DNA from 3 places in the Kitasatospora sp. NPDC091335 genome. Region 3 is predicted to be linked to each of the others. Evidence: riboswitches for the same ligand, from Rfam matches in the RefSeq annotation. Region 3 holds a riboswitch; each other region holds the start of a gene.

Region 1 (4,246 bases), on a different contig from region 3:
CTCGATGGAGACCAGCGGGTAGGCGGCGACCAGCCCGGCGTAGTACTCGATGAGCTCGGCCGCCGAGAGGGCCTTGCCCTCGAACTGGTAGGCGCCGTCCTCGTAGAACTCGGAGGCGGCGACGTCCAGGGCCAGCGCGATGTCGCGGCCGGGCACGTAGCCGGCCTTCTGGATGGCCTCGGTGATGAGGTCCAGGGCCTCGCGGTTGCTGTCCAGGTTCGGCGCGAAGCCGCCCTCGTCGCCGAGGCCGGTGGACAGGCCGCGCTCCTTCAGCACGCCCTTGAGGGTGTGGTAGACCTCGACGCCCCAGCGGACGGCCTCGGAGAAGGACTCCGCGCCGATCGGGGCGATCATGAACTCCTGGATGTCGACGTTGGAGTCCGCGTGCGAGCCGCCGTTGAGGATGTTCATCATCGGGACCGGCAGGACGTGCGCGTTCGGGCCGCCCAGGTAGCGGAACAGCGGCAGGTCGCTCGCCTCGGAGGCGGCGTGGGCGACGGCCAGCGAGACGCCCAGGATGGCGTTGGCGCCGAGCGAGGACTTGTCCGGGGTGGCGTCCAGGTCCAGCATGGCCTGGTCGATCAGGCGCTGCTCGGTGGCGTCGTAGCCGACCAGCTCCGGGCCGATCTGCTCGATGACGGCCAGGACGGCCTTCTCCACGCCCTTGCCGAAGTAGCGGTTCTTGTCACCGTCGCGCAGCTCCAGCGCCTCGAAGGCACCGGTGGAGGCACCCGACGGAACAGCGGCACGACCCGTGCTGCCGTCGTCGAGGCCGACCTCGACCTCGACCGTGGGGTTGCCGCGGGAGTCGAGGATCTCACGGGCTACGACGACATCGATGGACGGCACGAGGCATCTCCTTGCGGAAGCAGGGTCCGGTCTGACGGGGGGTGCTGTCAGCAGGACGATTGCGGAGTCGTTTACGACCAGAGCCTAACCGCCCGGGCTCCCGGGACCACGTCGACCTGGGTTCCGTCTCAGCGTGTGGCCCTCCTACCCGCCGGTAGTTCACCTGCTTGTCCCAGCTTGTCCCCCTGGAGCGGGCGAATACGGACGAAGGGGACCGGTAGGACCGGTCCCCTCCGCGCGTCGGGCGTGGCGGCTCAGCCGAGGTGCAGCACCTGGCCGGGCATGATCAGGTTCGGGTTGCCGCCGACGGTGGCGTGGTTCTGCTCGTACAGCGCGCTCCAGCCGCCGGACACGCCCTGGGCGGAGGCGATGGTCGACAGGGTGTCACCGGCGCGGACGGTGTAGTCGTGGCCCGCGGCCTGCGCGGCCGGCTGGGCGGCCCGCGGGGCGGCCTGCGGCTGGGCGGCGGTCTGGCCGGCGTACTGCTGGTAGACGCTCTGGTGGCTGGTCCAGTACCAGCCGCCGTTGTTCTGGTACCAGTACACCTTCGCGTCGGCGTCCCAGCCGGCCTTGCCGGAGAAGCCCTGGGCCTGCGGCTGCGCCTGCTGCTGCGGGGCGGCCTGCTGGACCGGCTTCGCGGCGGGCTTCGGTGCGGCCTGCTGCTGGGCGGCCGGCTTCTCGGCCGGCTTGGCGTGCTTCGGGGCCTGCTGCTTCGGGGCCTGCGGCTTGGGAGCCTGCTGCTGCTTGGCGTCCGAGGAGGTGTCGACCGCGGCCGGGGCGCCGCCCTTGGTCAGACCGGCCTTCTGGGAGCAGACCGGCCAGGCACCCGGGCCCTGCGAGGCGAGGACCTTCTCGGCGACCGATATCTGCTGGGCCTTGCTGGCCTGGTTGGCCTGCGCCGCGTAGGCGTTGCCGCCGTACGCCTTCCAGGTGCTGGAGGTGAACTGGAGGCCGCCGTAGAAGCCGTTGCCGGTGTTGATGCTCCAGTTGCCGCCGCTCTCGCACTGCGCGACCGCGTCCCAGGTGGAGACCGGTGCGGCGGAGGCGCCGGTGGCGGTGAGGAGCGGCATCGCGAGTCCGACGCCGGCCACACCGGCGACGGCGATGGCCTTCTCGGCCTGGGTGCGACGACGGTGACGGCCAGTTCCAACGAGCAGCATGAAGAGGTCCCTCTCCGTACGCCTGCGAGGTGAGCTGTCGGGTTCGGACCGGGAGGTGGCCCGGCCGCCGTGTGCGGAGAGATCCCGCTCGGGCGGCTTCACCCCAAGCCGTGGGGACGGCAACAAACCTGGTTCCCCCGCCCCTGCCCAGGGTTCTGGTCGGTTTCCCGTGACGCGGCGGGCAGGATTCGGCGTTCCGCGTACGAGGTCCGCAGCTGCGAACTCCAGGGAGAGTAGACAGATCATCAGACCAATCACAAGCTCATATCGCCGATATCACACATAAATTACGGCGCGTGTCCGACCGCCTACCAACGGCGGCGATATGTCCTGATTGATGGCTGTTCACACCACCGCTGAGGGCGATCGACGACGTCCCGTCAGCGTGACCTCAGGGCATCGGCGGCTCGGCGGGGGCGTGCGGAGGGGCGTGCGGGGAGCGGCTCTCCGGACTGAATTCCACCGGGAGTTCGCGCAGCCCACGCATGATCAGGCCACCTCGCCACCGCAGATTCTCCGGGCTTTCCGCGAGCCGCAGATCGGGCAGCCGGGAAAGCAGGGTGGCCAGTGCGGCGCGCCCCTCCAGCCGCGCGAGCGGGGCGCCGATGCAGTAGTGGATGCCGTGCCCGAAACCCAGGTGGGGATTGTCCGTCCGGGCCAGGTCGAGGGTGTTCTCGTCCGCGAACCTGGCCGGGTCGCGGTCCGCCGCGGCCAGCACCACCAGCACCGGGTCACCGACCGGGATGTCCACCCCGCCGACGGTCAGCGGCTGCGTCGCGAACCGCCAGGTCGCCATCTCCACCGGCCCGTCGTAGCGCAGGAGTTCCTCGATCGCGGTGTCCAGCAGCGCGCTCTCCCCGCGCGCCACCGACTCCTGCAGCAGCCGGCGCTGCCCGGGGTTGCGCAGCAGCGCGTAGGTCCCGTTGCCGATCAGGTTCACGGTCGTCTCGAAGCCGGCGAAGAGGAGGATGAAGGCCATCGCCGCGGCCTCGTTCTCGGTCAGGTGCTCACCGTGGTCGCTCGCCCGGATCAGGCCCGAGATCAGGTCGTCCCCGAGGTCCGCGCGCTTGCGGTGGATCAGCTCCAGCAGGTACGCCCGGATCCGCTTCACCGCCCGGCCCACGCCGCCGCGCTGACCGCCGCCCTGGCCCGGCTTCGTGTGGCGCACCATCATTCCGGCCCAGTCGCGGAAGTCGTCCTGGTCCTCGGCCGGCACGCCCAGCATGTCGCAGATCGCGTAGATGGGGAGCGGGAAGGCGAACTCGTGGATCAGGTCCGCCGAACCGCGCCGCGCGAAGCCGTCGATCAGCCGGTCGGTGAGCTGCCGCACCCGCGGCTCGAACTCGGCCACCCGGCGCGGGGTGAACGCCTTCGACACCAGTCGGCGCAGCCGGGTGTGGTCCGGCGGGTCGATGTTCAGCAGGTGGGTCATCAGGTCCGCCTGCCGCTCCCCCGGGATGCCCACCCGGCCGGTGCGGTGCGCCTGCCCGCTGTGGTGCGCCGGGTTCTTCGACAGCCGGCCGTCCGCTAGCGCCTGCCTGGCGTCCGCGTACCGCGTCACCAGCCAGGCCTCCACGCCGCTCGGCAGCGTGGTGCGGTGCACCGGGGCGTGCTCCCGCAGCCAGGCGTAGGCGGGGTACGGATCGGAGGCGAACTCCCAGGTGAACAGCTGGGGGCCGGTGGCGTCGGACGGCGCGGCGGCGGGCCTGGCGGGGTCGGGCTGAGCTGGCATGGACCGACCGTATCCGGTGCGCCGGGCACGCCCCTCCCCGACGGCGCGCGCCTGCCCGCGGACGGTGCGCCGCCGGGGTGCCGGCCCGGGGTGCCGACCCTCCGTGGACGGCTCTTGGACAGCTCTTGTCCGGAGCGTGGGCGTGAGCCTGGTCACCTGAGGGGTAACCACTGTTGCGGAGGGTCAGGACGTGCCTACGATCCTCCGCAATACGCGTGGGCGCCGGTGCGGTGTCGCCCACAGGGAGGAGCAGGCCATGCGGATCAGCGGGTCAGTCATCGTCATCGCGGTCCTCGACGGCGGGTCGGGCGCGGGCCTCGCCCGTCGGTTCGCCGCGGCCGGCACCGCCGGAATGCTGATCGCGGACCAGCACGTCGGCATCGCCGAGGACCTCGCCGCCGAACTCGACCGGCCCGGCTGCCCCGTCGTCGGCGTCTGCGGCGACATCCGCCGCCCCAGCGACGTCGCCGCCCTCGTGGACACCGCCGAGAAGCACCTCGGGCCG
Region 2 (4,246 bases), on a different contig from region 3:
ACGCGGCCGGCCGCTGCCCGGTCCTGCGGGCCGCGGCGGGACGCGGGACGCCACCGTGACCGCCCAGGACGTCCCACTCCCGGTCCTCCATGCTGTGGCTGCTGCTCATGCTCCCGGCCCCTCGTTCTGGCGTTCGTTCGTCCCGCTGACGAGGTCCAGTCTGGTGGACGCGCCGACCGGGCGTGATCCGGAGGCCTGGCGGATCCGGGGTGGGGTTAACCCCCCTCCCCCCGGGCGGCCGGGCCCGGCCACTCGTCGGCGAGCAGCGCGTAGAGGTACGAGTCGGACCAGACGCCGTCCTTGAACCCGTCGTGCCGCAGCCGCCCCTCCCGCCGGAAGCCCAGCCGGGTGAGCGCCTTCACGGAGGCCGCGTTGTCCACGTGGACCCGGGCGGTCAGCCGGTGCAGGTCCAGCGGGCCGAAGGCGAGGCCGCGGAGCAGGCCGACGATCTCGCCCGCGTAGCCGCGGCCCCTGACCTCGTCGGCCAGCACGCACCCCAGGTCGGCGGAGCGGTGCCCGCCGAGGACGAGCGAGGCCTGCCCGACCGGCGGCGCGTCCCGCGGGTCCTCGGCGTCGGCGAGCCTGGTGACGGCGAGCCGGTAGGTGTCCCGCTCCCCGGCCATCGCCTCCTCCAGGTAGAGCTCGATCTGGTCGGCGCAGGCCTCCCGGTCGCACGACCCGAAGGGCAGGTACCGGGTGACCTCGGGGTCGCCGAACAGCGCGTGCAGCGCGTCCACGTCGCCCTCGGTGTGGTGGTACTCGCGGATGGCCAGTCGCGGGCCGGTGAGTCGTACGGGGAGCATGGCTGCCGACCCTATCCCCGCCCGGCGGCTACCGTTCGGACTATGAACGACGAAGACCTGCGGCTCGCCCCCCGCACCAAGGCCGCCGACCTGCTCGCCTGGGCGGCCGAGCAGGGCCGCGCGCCGGTGGCCGAGGGGCCGCTGCGCACGGTGCTGGCGCTGCTGGAGCTGGGCGAGGGCAGGATGCACGACGGCTGGCCGGAACTGACCTCGAACGCGGTGGAGCACCTGCTGTACGAGCGCCTCCACCTGTACGTCCAACCCGCGCCCGAGGAGGACCCGCTCGCGTACGGCGACGCCGTCCGGATGCTGGCCGACCACCAGCGGGCGGCCCGGCGGCTCAACGCCAAGCGCCAGGAGCGGCTGCACGCGGAGGCCGAGTGGCAGGGCGAGGTCGCGGCCGGACTGCTGCGCCGCGCCGACCTGGTGACCTGGCCCCGGCTGTACGCGCTGCTGCTGCACGCGCACGGGGTGGACGTCGCCGACGGGGAGGCGGTGCGGGACTGGCTGGCCGGTTTCGGCGGGCTCGCCGAGGAGGAGCGGCTGGCCGCGTACGAGGACCTGGCGCCGGCCGGCTGGCTGGACGAGCCGGACGAGCAGGGCTGGGGCTGGAGCCGGGTGCTCTCGGTCGGCATGGCCACCGACGGCGCGCGGCGGCTGCTGGAGCAGGGCCTGATGCGGCGCAGCTACCGCAACCTGGCCGAGCTGACCGCGCTGGGACGGCCGATGCCGGACGAACTGGCCGGGGACTTCGGCGAGTTCGAGGACGCGGCGGTCGAGGCGGCGCTCGACCTGTTCGGCGAGTGGACGGTGCCGGGGCTGCCGCGGCTGCTGGTGGAGGAGTTCCCCGAGCTGGCGCCGGAGCCGGGCCAGAAGGAGATCGACGCGTACCTGGCGCAGCTGCCCGCCGAGGAGTGAGAGACCGCGAAGACCCCCGGCCGGGAGCTCGTGCTCCGGGCCGGGGGCCTTCGCGGGGGCGTCTGCGAGCGGGTGCCTCAGCCGGCGGGTGCCGTGAGACCGGGGGCCGTCAGGCCCGGGGCGTCACGGGTTGAGGCCGCGCTGCTGGAGCCAGGGCTCCGGGTCGACCGGGGCACCGCCGCCGGGGCGGATCTCCATGTGCAGGTGCGGGCCGGTGACGTTGCCGGTCGCGCCGACCTTGCCGATCTGCTGGCCGGCGACGACCTTGCCGGAGCCCTTGGTGATCGAGGAGAGGTGGCAGTACCAGATCTCGGTGCCGTCGGGCAGGGTCTCGACGATCCGGTAGCCGTACGAACCGGCCCAGCCGGCCGAGGTGATGGTGCCCTGGCCGAGCGCGTGGACCGGGGTGCCGGTGTCGGCGGCGAAGTCCAGGCCGGTGTGCAGGTTGGCCCAGTAGCGGGCGCTCTGGCCGTAGTGGGCGGAGAGCCGGTAGTCGTCCACCGGCAGGGTGAGGGCGGCGGCCTTGGCCCGCTCGGCCTCCTCGGCGGCGCGCTTGGCCTCGGCCTCCTTGGCGGCGGCCTTGGCCTCGGCCTCCTGCGCGGCCTGGACCCTGGCGGTCTCCTCGGCGGCGGTGCGCTGGCTGTCGGCCTGGTGCTGGATGCGGGCGGCGAGCGCGAGGCCGGGGTCCGCGGAGAGGGCGACCGGGGCCTCGTCCGGGGCTTCGACCGCGGGGGCGGCGGCCGGGGTGGCCGAGGCGAAACCGGTGGCCCCCAGGGTGGCGGCGACGGCGGTGACGCCGAGCAGCGGGGAGGTTCCGCGGGTCTGACGCGGCATCCGGTGGCGGTTGGTCTCGGCCTCCGGGCCGAAGGCGTCGGGGCCTTCCGAGCCGGGGTGGTCGAGGAGCTGGGTACCGGCTGCGGGGCCGGCCGGGTGTGCCGGGGTGTACGTCGACGCCACGGAGGCGCGCTCCTTTCCTTCCTTCGCGCCTACCGGGTTAGCTGACGGGTTCGGAGCAGGAAGGTCTCCTACGGCCGGGCCTGGGCCCCGCCGATTCACCCCAGGGAACGTGGTTCCCCGGCTCCCTGACCTGCCCGGAGGCCGGTCGGTGGGATTAGGCACCGCGCACGGTGCCGTCTGGGTACGGCGTTGACGACCGCGCTGCGTTATCAAACGTTAATCCTAGGAGGCGCCGATTCCAAGCCATCCGGTGGAAGCGACTGTCGACCATATGATCGGACGTCAACGAACGACCCCTCATGCACGGCTCCATCTGAGTACTCCTACTCATGTGCGGTCCGGCCGGGCGGCCGCATCCTGACGCCATGAGCGCACCGATGCAGACCCGCACGACGGCCGCCTACTACATCCAGGCCGTCCTCTCGTTCGCCCTGTCCGGCACCACCCTCGCCGTCGGGATCGCCTATCTGCCGGTCGGCGGGTGGACCCGGGCGTTCCTCGGAATCGGCCTCCTCTACACCGTCACCTCCGCGTTCACGCTGGCGAAGGTGATCCGGGACAAGCAGGAGACCAACGAGATGGTGACCCGGGTCGACCAGGCCCGGCTGGAGAAGCTGCTCAGCGAGCACGACCCGTTCAGGGTCGAGGGCGCCTGACCCGCCCCCTTCCCGGATCGCCGCCCGCCGGCTGCTTGACGGCTAAGGCTATTAGCCTTAGCTTTATGGCTATCGGCAGCAACGCCGATGCCCCGCCCCGGCGGCCCGAGGAGGACCCCCATGAACGGCACCATCACCCCGAGCACCCAGTGCCTGACCGTCCCCGGCGGCCGGATCGCCTTCGACGACACCCGGCAGGGCGACGGCGCCCCCGTCGTCCTGCTCCCGGGCATGCTCGACAGCCGGGCCGCGTACCGGCACCTGCGCCCGCTGCTGGTCGCCGCCGGCCACCGGGTCGTCACCATGGACCTGCGGGGCTTCGGCGAGTCCTCGATCGCCTGGGACGACTACGGCCCGGCCGCCCTCGCCGGCGACGTCCTCGCCCTGCTCGACCACCTCGGCATCGAGCGCGCCGTCCTCGCCGGGAACTCGTACACCGGGGCGACCGTCGTCAGGGCCGCCGGGGATGCGCCCGGGCGGGTCGCCGGGATCGTGCTGATCGACGCCTTCGTCGAGACCCCGCCGCCGGGCGCCCTGATGCGCGCCGCCATGGGCCTGATGGGCGCGGCCCTCGTCCACTGGCCCGCCGCCTGGGGCTTCTACCTGCGCCGGATGGCCTTCCCCGGCGCCAGGCCCGCCGACTTCGACGCGTACGTGGACGGGCTGGTCTCCGACCTGCGCACCCCCGGACGCAAGACCGCCACCCGCGGGTACGTCCACGGCGACTCGGCGCCGGTCGGCTGGACGGCTGCGGTGCGGTGCCCCGCGCTGGTGGTCATGGGCAGCAAGGACCCCGACTTCCCGAAGCCGGAACTCGTCGCCGACCGGCAGGCCGCGGCGCTCGGCGCGCGGAAGGCGATGATCGAGGGGTCCGGGCACTACCCGATGGCCGACAACCCGGCGGCCACCGCG
Region 3 (4,246 bases):
TACGAGCCGTGCGTGTCCTGCGAGTCGTGCATAGAAGTCTCCCGAAGAGCTCCGGAGTTGTCGTCCAGCGCGGCGCCCCGGCACCGCCGAACGAACGGACCGGCCCCGTACCGGTCCGGCACAACGCCTCACTTGACGCGATGATAGCCGCAGTGCACGTGCATCAGCACGGGACGGTGCAGGTGCACGAGGCCTTTCATCCGCGGCCCCGAACTCTTCACGGGCCCTTCTCCTGACGGTACGTAAACGGACATAGCCGATGGAATCACCGGGCGCGCGATAACCGGCCGTGAGCACCTCCCCGCTGAATGTTGATCTTCGAATGCCGGGAGTCGCATCTCCGTGACCCTCTGTCAAGCCACCCGCGCACTGTGAGACATCTCACGCGCCACGGGCGCAACGCCCGCCCCCTCGGATCGCGTCGAGCAATGGCGAGCAATGCTGACGCCCACTCGGGGATCGGGCGAGGAATGTCCGGATTGTAGGCAAAGCGTCAGGACCGGCGCCGGAGACTCACCGGCTCCGCACCGCGGCCGCGCGAAACCCGTACGGCAGCCGACTGCAAGCCGGACGGGCCGATGTCCTACGATCTCCGGCATGAGCACCGCAGCCATCCCGGGCGCGCCACTGCCCGTCCGTACTCCAGGCTCCCGTGCGCGGGGGCGCCATCGTCGTCCTGAGCGCCCCGAGATTCCGGCCGGCGCCCCGGCCCTGGTGCTCGCCGTACCCGCGACCGCCGGGCCCGAGTCCCGCTCGGTCGTCGAGGAGCTCCTCTCGATCGTCCGCACCGAGCAGAACGGCGTCCGGACCGCGGTCGGCTACCTGCCCGGCAACGGCAATGGCACCGAGGGCGTGGGCGGCGAGGACCGCACCGTGGCGGAGCTGCTGAGCCTGGCCGCCGAGGCCGGACAGCCGATGCCCGTCCTGGTGCCGCTGGTACCCGGCCCGCACACCTTCCTGACCGGGCTTCACGCGCTCGCCGCCGAGTACGGCGCACCCGTCACCGACCCGCTGGGCCCGCACCCGCTGCTGGCCGAGGGTGTGCACGTCCGGCTGTCCGAGGCCGGACTGGCCCGGGCCGACCGCGCCCGGCTGTTCGCCATCGCGACCGCCGCGGACGGCGTGGTCCTGACCACCGTCGGCGGCGAGGACGCGGCCGCCGCGGCCGGCATCACCGGTGTGCTGCTGGCCGCCCGACTGGCCGTTCCGGTCGTCGCCGCCGCGCTCGACGTTCCCGGTTCGGTGGCCGCGGCCGTCAACCACCTCCGTGACACCGGCTCACAGCGCCCCGCGCTGGCCCCGCTGGTGATCGGCCCCGAGGCGGACTCCGAGCTGCTCGCCACGGCCGCCGAGGAGTCCGGCTGCCCGTCGGCCGCGCCGCTGGGCGCGTACCCGTCGGTGGGCCAGCTGATCGCCTCCACCTACCTGGCCGCGCTGCCCACGCCGTCCCCGGAGGACCTGGCGCGGGCCGAGGCGGAGGCGGCGGCCGCCGCCGAGGCCGAGGGGGTCGTGGAGGGCGCTCGTGGCGCCCACGCGGCCGTCGAGGGACGCGCCGGACGGTAGTCGACGCCGCGCGCCGCTCCGCGCGCACCGAGGGGCCCAGAACGCTCGTGCGTTCCGGGCCCCTCGTGCTGTTTCCCCATCCTGTTCGGGAGGCGGTCGGGAGGAAGTCGGCAACGGGGTGTCAATGAAGTGGAATGTCCGATCTGGCGCTATTTGAAAGGAAATAGGCAGCGCGCGCGGGGGCGCTCGAATTCGCGGCCGCTCCGCCGCTTCCCAGGGGGCGCGATTCCTCGCCTCGACGCCCCGTCACACCCCTTCTGAAGCGGAGCCAGTTGTCGCCTTCCGCAACAGCATTGCCCGAAAACGATCATTTACGATCATGGCGGACGGCAATTTTGGCGGTTTCCACTAAACCGTGATGCGCGTCACAGGAGTTTGCGGTTTGAACTTCAGTCTGATTAACGTGCTCCCGTTCGTGACCACACGAACCCGGTTCATCCGCGACGCCGAGTCCTGCCGTCGGATGTCCTGGCAGCGCGAAAACGCACCACGGCAGGAGCGGGGGACCCACAGGTAAGTCGCCCCGGACCGATCCCAGGAACGGTCCAGGGCTAGGGGTGAAGCCGCGCCCATGGCGCGGCCGGGCAACTCCAGCCCGAATCCGACAGCTCACCTCGCAGGCGTGGGAGAGGAACGCGTCTTCATGCTGCCCACCAACGGCAACCGTCTGTCCAGCCGCACCCGTCGCGTGATCGCCGCCCTCGGCGTCGCGGGTGTCGGCCTCACCGTTCCCTGCCTCACCACCGGCACCGCCTCCGCCGCGTCCGTCTCCACCTGGGACGCCGTCGCCCAGTGCGAGAGCGGCGGCAACTGGGCCATCAACACCGGCAACGGTTTCTACGGCGGTCTCCAGTTCACCTCCAGCACCTGGGCCGCCTTCGGTGGCACCGCCTACGCCCAGCAGGCCAACCAGGCCACCAAGGCGCAACAGATCGCCGTCGCCGAGAAGGTCCTCGCCTCGCAGGGCCCGGGCGCCTGGCCCGTCTGCTCCGTCAAGGCCGGCCTGACCAAGGGCGGCACCCCGGCCGCCGTCGACACCTCGGCGGGCTCCACCACCGGTGCCGGCACCGGTTCGACCGCCGCCAAGCCCGCGCAGACCCCGAAGCCCGCCGCCCCGGCCGCGAAGCCGGCCGCCAAGCCCGTGCAGCCCCAGGCCCCCGCCGCGAAGCCCGCCGCACCCGCCCAGGACGGCGCGCAGGCCGCCACCGGCTCCGCCGACTCCGACAACCGGAGCGCGTGGGCCCAGAAGCGCCAGCAGCAGGCCCAGAGCGGCGACTACACCGTGGTCGAGGGCGACTGGCTGTCCTCGATCGCCGACGAGCACAGCGTGCAGGGCGGCTGGCAGCGGCTGTACGAGCTCAACCGCGGCACCCTGACCGAGGGTCCGGACGCCATCTACCCGGGCCAGCAGCTGTCCTTCGGCGGCAACGGGCGGGCCCAGGCCGGCCAGTCCTCCGCCACCAAGTCCGGCTCGGACTCCACCTGGTTCGACCGCTCGCAGAAGTCCGGCCAGTCCGCGAACGGCGGTGCCGTGAACGCCCAGCCGACCGCGCAGCCCCAGGCCCCGGCCGCCAAGCCGGCCGCCAAGCCCGCCCCGCAGACCCAGACCCAGACCCAGACCCAGGCTCCGGCCGCCACCGGCAGCATGGCCGCCGCGGTCTCCTTCGCCGAGTCGAAGGTCGGTCAGGCGTACGTCTACGGCGGCACCGGCAACGGCGGCTGGGACTGCTCCGGCCTGACCCAGGCCGCGCTGCGGGCCGCGGGCGTCTCCGTCCCGCGCGTCGCCGCCGACCAGGCCGCCGCCAGCACCCACGTCTCGCTGGACAGCCTCCAGCCGGGCGACCTGCTGTTCTGGTCCAACAACGGCAAGGACTCCGGCGTCTACCACGTCGCGATCTACGTCGGCAACGGCAAGTACGTCGAGGCCGCCAACCCGAGCTCGGGCGTCCGCGAGCAGAACATCGCCAACTGGGCCCCGGACTTCGCCGGCCGGGTCTGAGGACGGCACACGGCCGACGGACGACGGTGACAGCCGGCAGGGAACCTCTGACGGATGACAGATAACAGGTAACAGATGTCAGATGACAGATTTCAACATCTGTCATCTGACATCTGTCCTCCGTCAGCCGTCAGCCGTCGTCCGAACGCTGACCACCCGCCGCCCCCGGGGAGAGTCTGGTCGCTCCTCCCCGGGGGCTCCGGCGTCCCCTCCCCCGGTTCCGCCGATTCCCGTGGTGGATCGCCGCCCCAACGGGCATGCTGCTGCTCTGCACCCGAGGAGGAGTCACATGGCCCAGGTCACCGTCACCCTCGACGCGAACCTCGCGATCGACGCGATGATGCTCTCCGGCACCAAGAACCCGCAGGACGCCGTCGAACTGGTCCTGCGCGACTACCTGGCCCGCGGCCGCCGCACCGAGACCCGCACCGGCGAAGCGGCCGACGGAAACCGCCTCACCGTCGGCCGCCAGGACGCCCAGGAGGGCTGACCGCCGGCGGCCCGCACGGGCCGGTCCCGCGCACACCGAAGGGGTCCCGGAGAGCAACCCGCCCTCCGGGACCCCTTCGTCGGCCGTGACGGCCGGAGCTCAGCGCGCGCAGGCCCCGGTGGACCCGCGCATCACCAGCTCCGGCTGGAACATGAACTCGCCGCGCTGGGCCGCGTTCCCGCCGACCTCCTCCA

What was found. Region 3 has a riboswitch for cyclic di-AMP ahead of ACIQOW_RS23065 (transglycosylase family protein). Riboswitches for the same ligand answer to the same signal wherever they lie in the genome.
Region 1: linked by a shared signal. The riboswitch ahead of ACIQOW_RS33880 (transglycosylase family protein) and the one ahead of ACIQOW_RS23065 (transglycosylase family protein) in region 3 are both predicted to bind cyclic di-AMP.
Region 2: linked by a shared signal. The riboswitch ahead of ACIQOW_RS26470 (M23 family metallopeptidase) and the one ahead of ACIQOW_RS23065 (transglycosylase family protein) in region 3 are both predicted to bind cyclic di-AMP.

Annotation. Positions count from the first base shown of each region.
Region 1 is NZ_JBIVUM010000022.1:7,427-11,672, forward strand. Features, by position in the region: gene eno (phosphopyruvate hydratase) at 1-849, opposite strand, end outside; gene ACIQOW_RS33880 (transglycosylase family protein) at 1,104-2,009, opposite strand; cyclic di-AMP (ydaO/yuaA leader) riboswitch at 2,015-2,180, opposite strand; gene ACIQOW_RS33885 (cytochrome P450) at 2,401-3,741, opposite strand; gene ACIQOW_RS33890 (SDR family NAD(P)-dependent oxidoreductase) at 3,998-4,246, shown strand, end outside.
Region 2 is NZ_JBIVUM010000014.1:22,939-27,184, forward strand. Features, by position in the region: gene ACIQOW_RS26455 (sensor domain-containing protein) at 1-109, opposite strand, end outside; gene ACIQOW_RS26460 (GNAT family N-acetyltransferase) at 216-803, opposite strand; gene ACIQOW_RS26465 (hypothetical protein) at 846-1,721, shown strand; gene ACIQOW_RS26470 (M23 family metallopeptidase) at 1,845-2,678, opposite strand; cyclic di-AMP (ydaO/yuaA leader) riboswitch at 2,691-2,849, opposite strand; gene ACIQOW_RS26475 (YiaA/YiaB family inner membrane protein) at 3,044-3,334, shown strand; gene ACIQOW_RS26480 (alpha/beta fold hydrolase) at 3,455-4,246, shown strand, end outside.
Region 3 is NZ_JBIVUM010000011.1:14,259-18,504, forward strand. Features, by position in the region: gene ACIQOW_RS23055 (DUF397 domain-containing protein) at 1-32, opposite strand, end outside; gene ACIQOW_RS23060 (hypothetical protein) at 598-1,563, shown strand; cyclic di-AMP (ydaO/yuaA leader) riboswitch at 2,039-2,199, shown strand; gene ACIQOW_RS23065 (transglycosylase family protein) at 2,186-3,562, shown strand; gene ACIQOW_RS23070 (hypothetical protein) at 3,852-4,052, shown strand; gene ACIQOW_RS23075 (LacI family DNA-binding transcriptional regulator) at 4,152-4,246, opposite strand, start outside.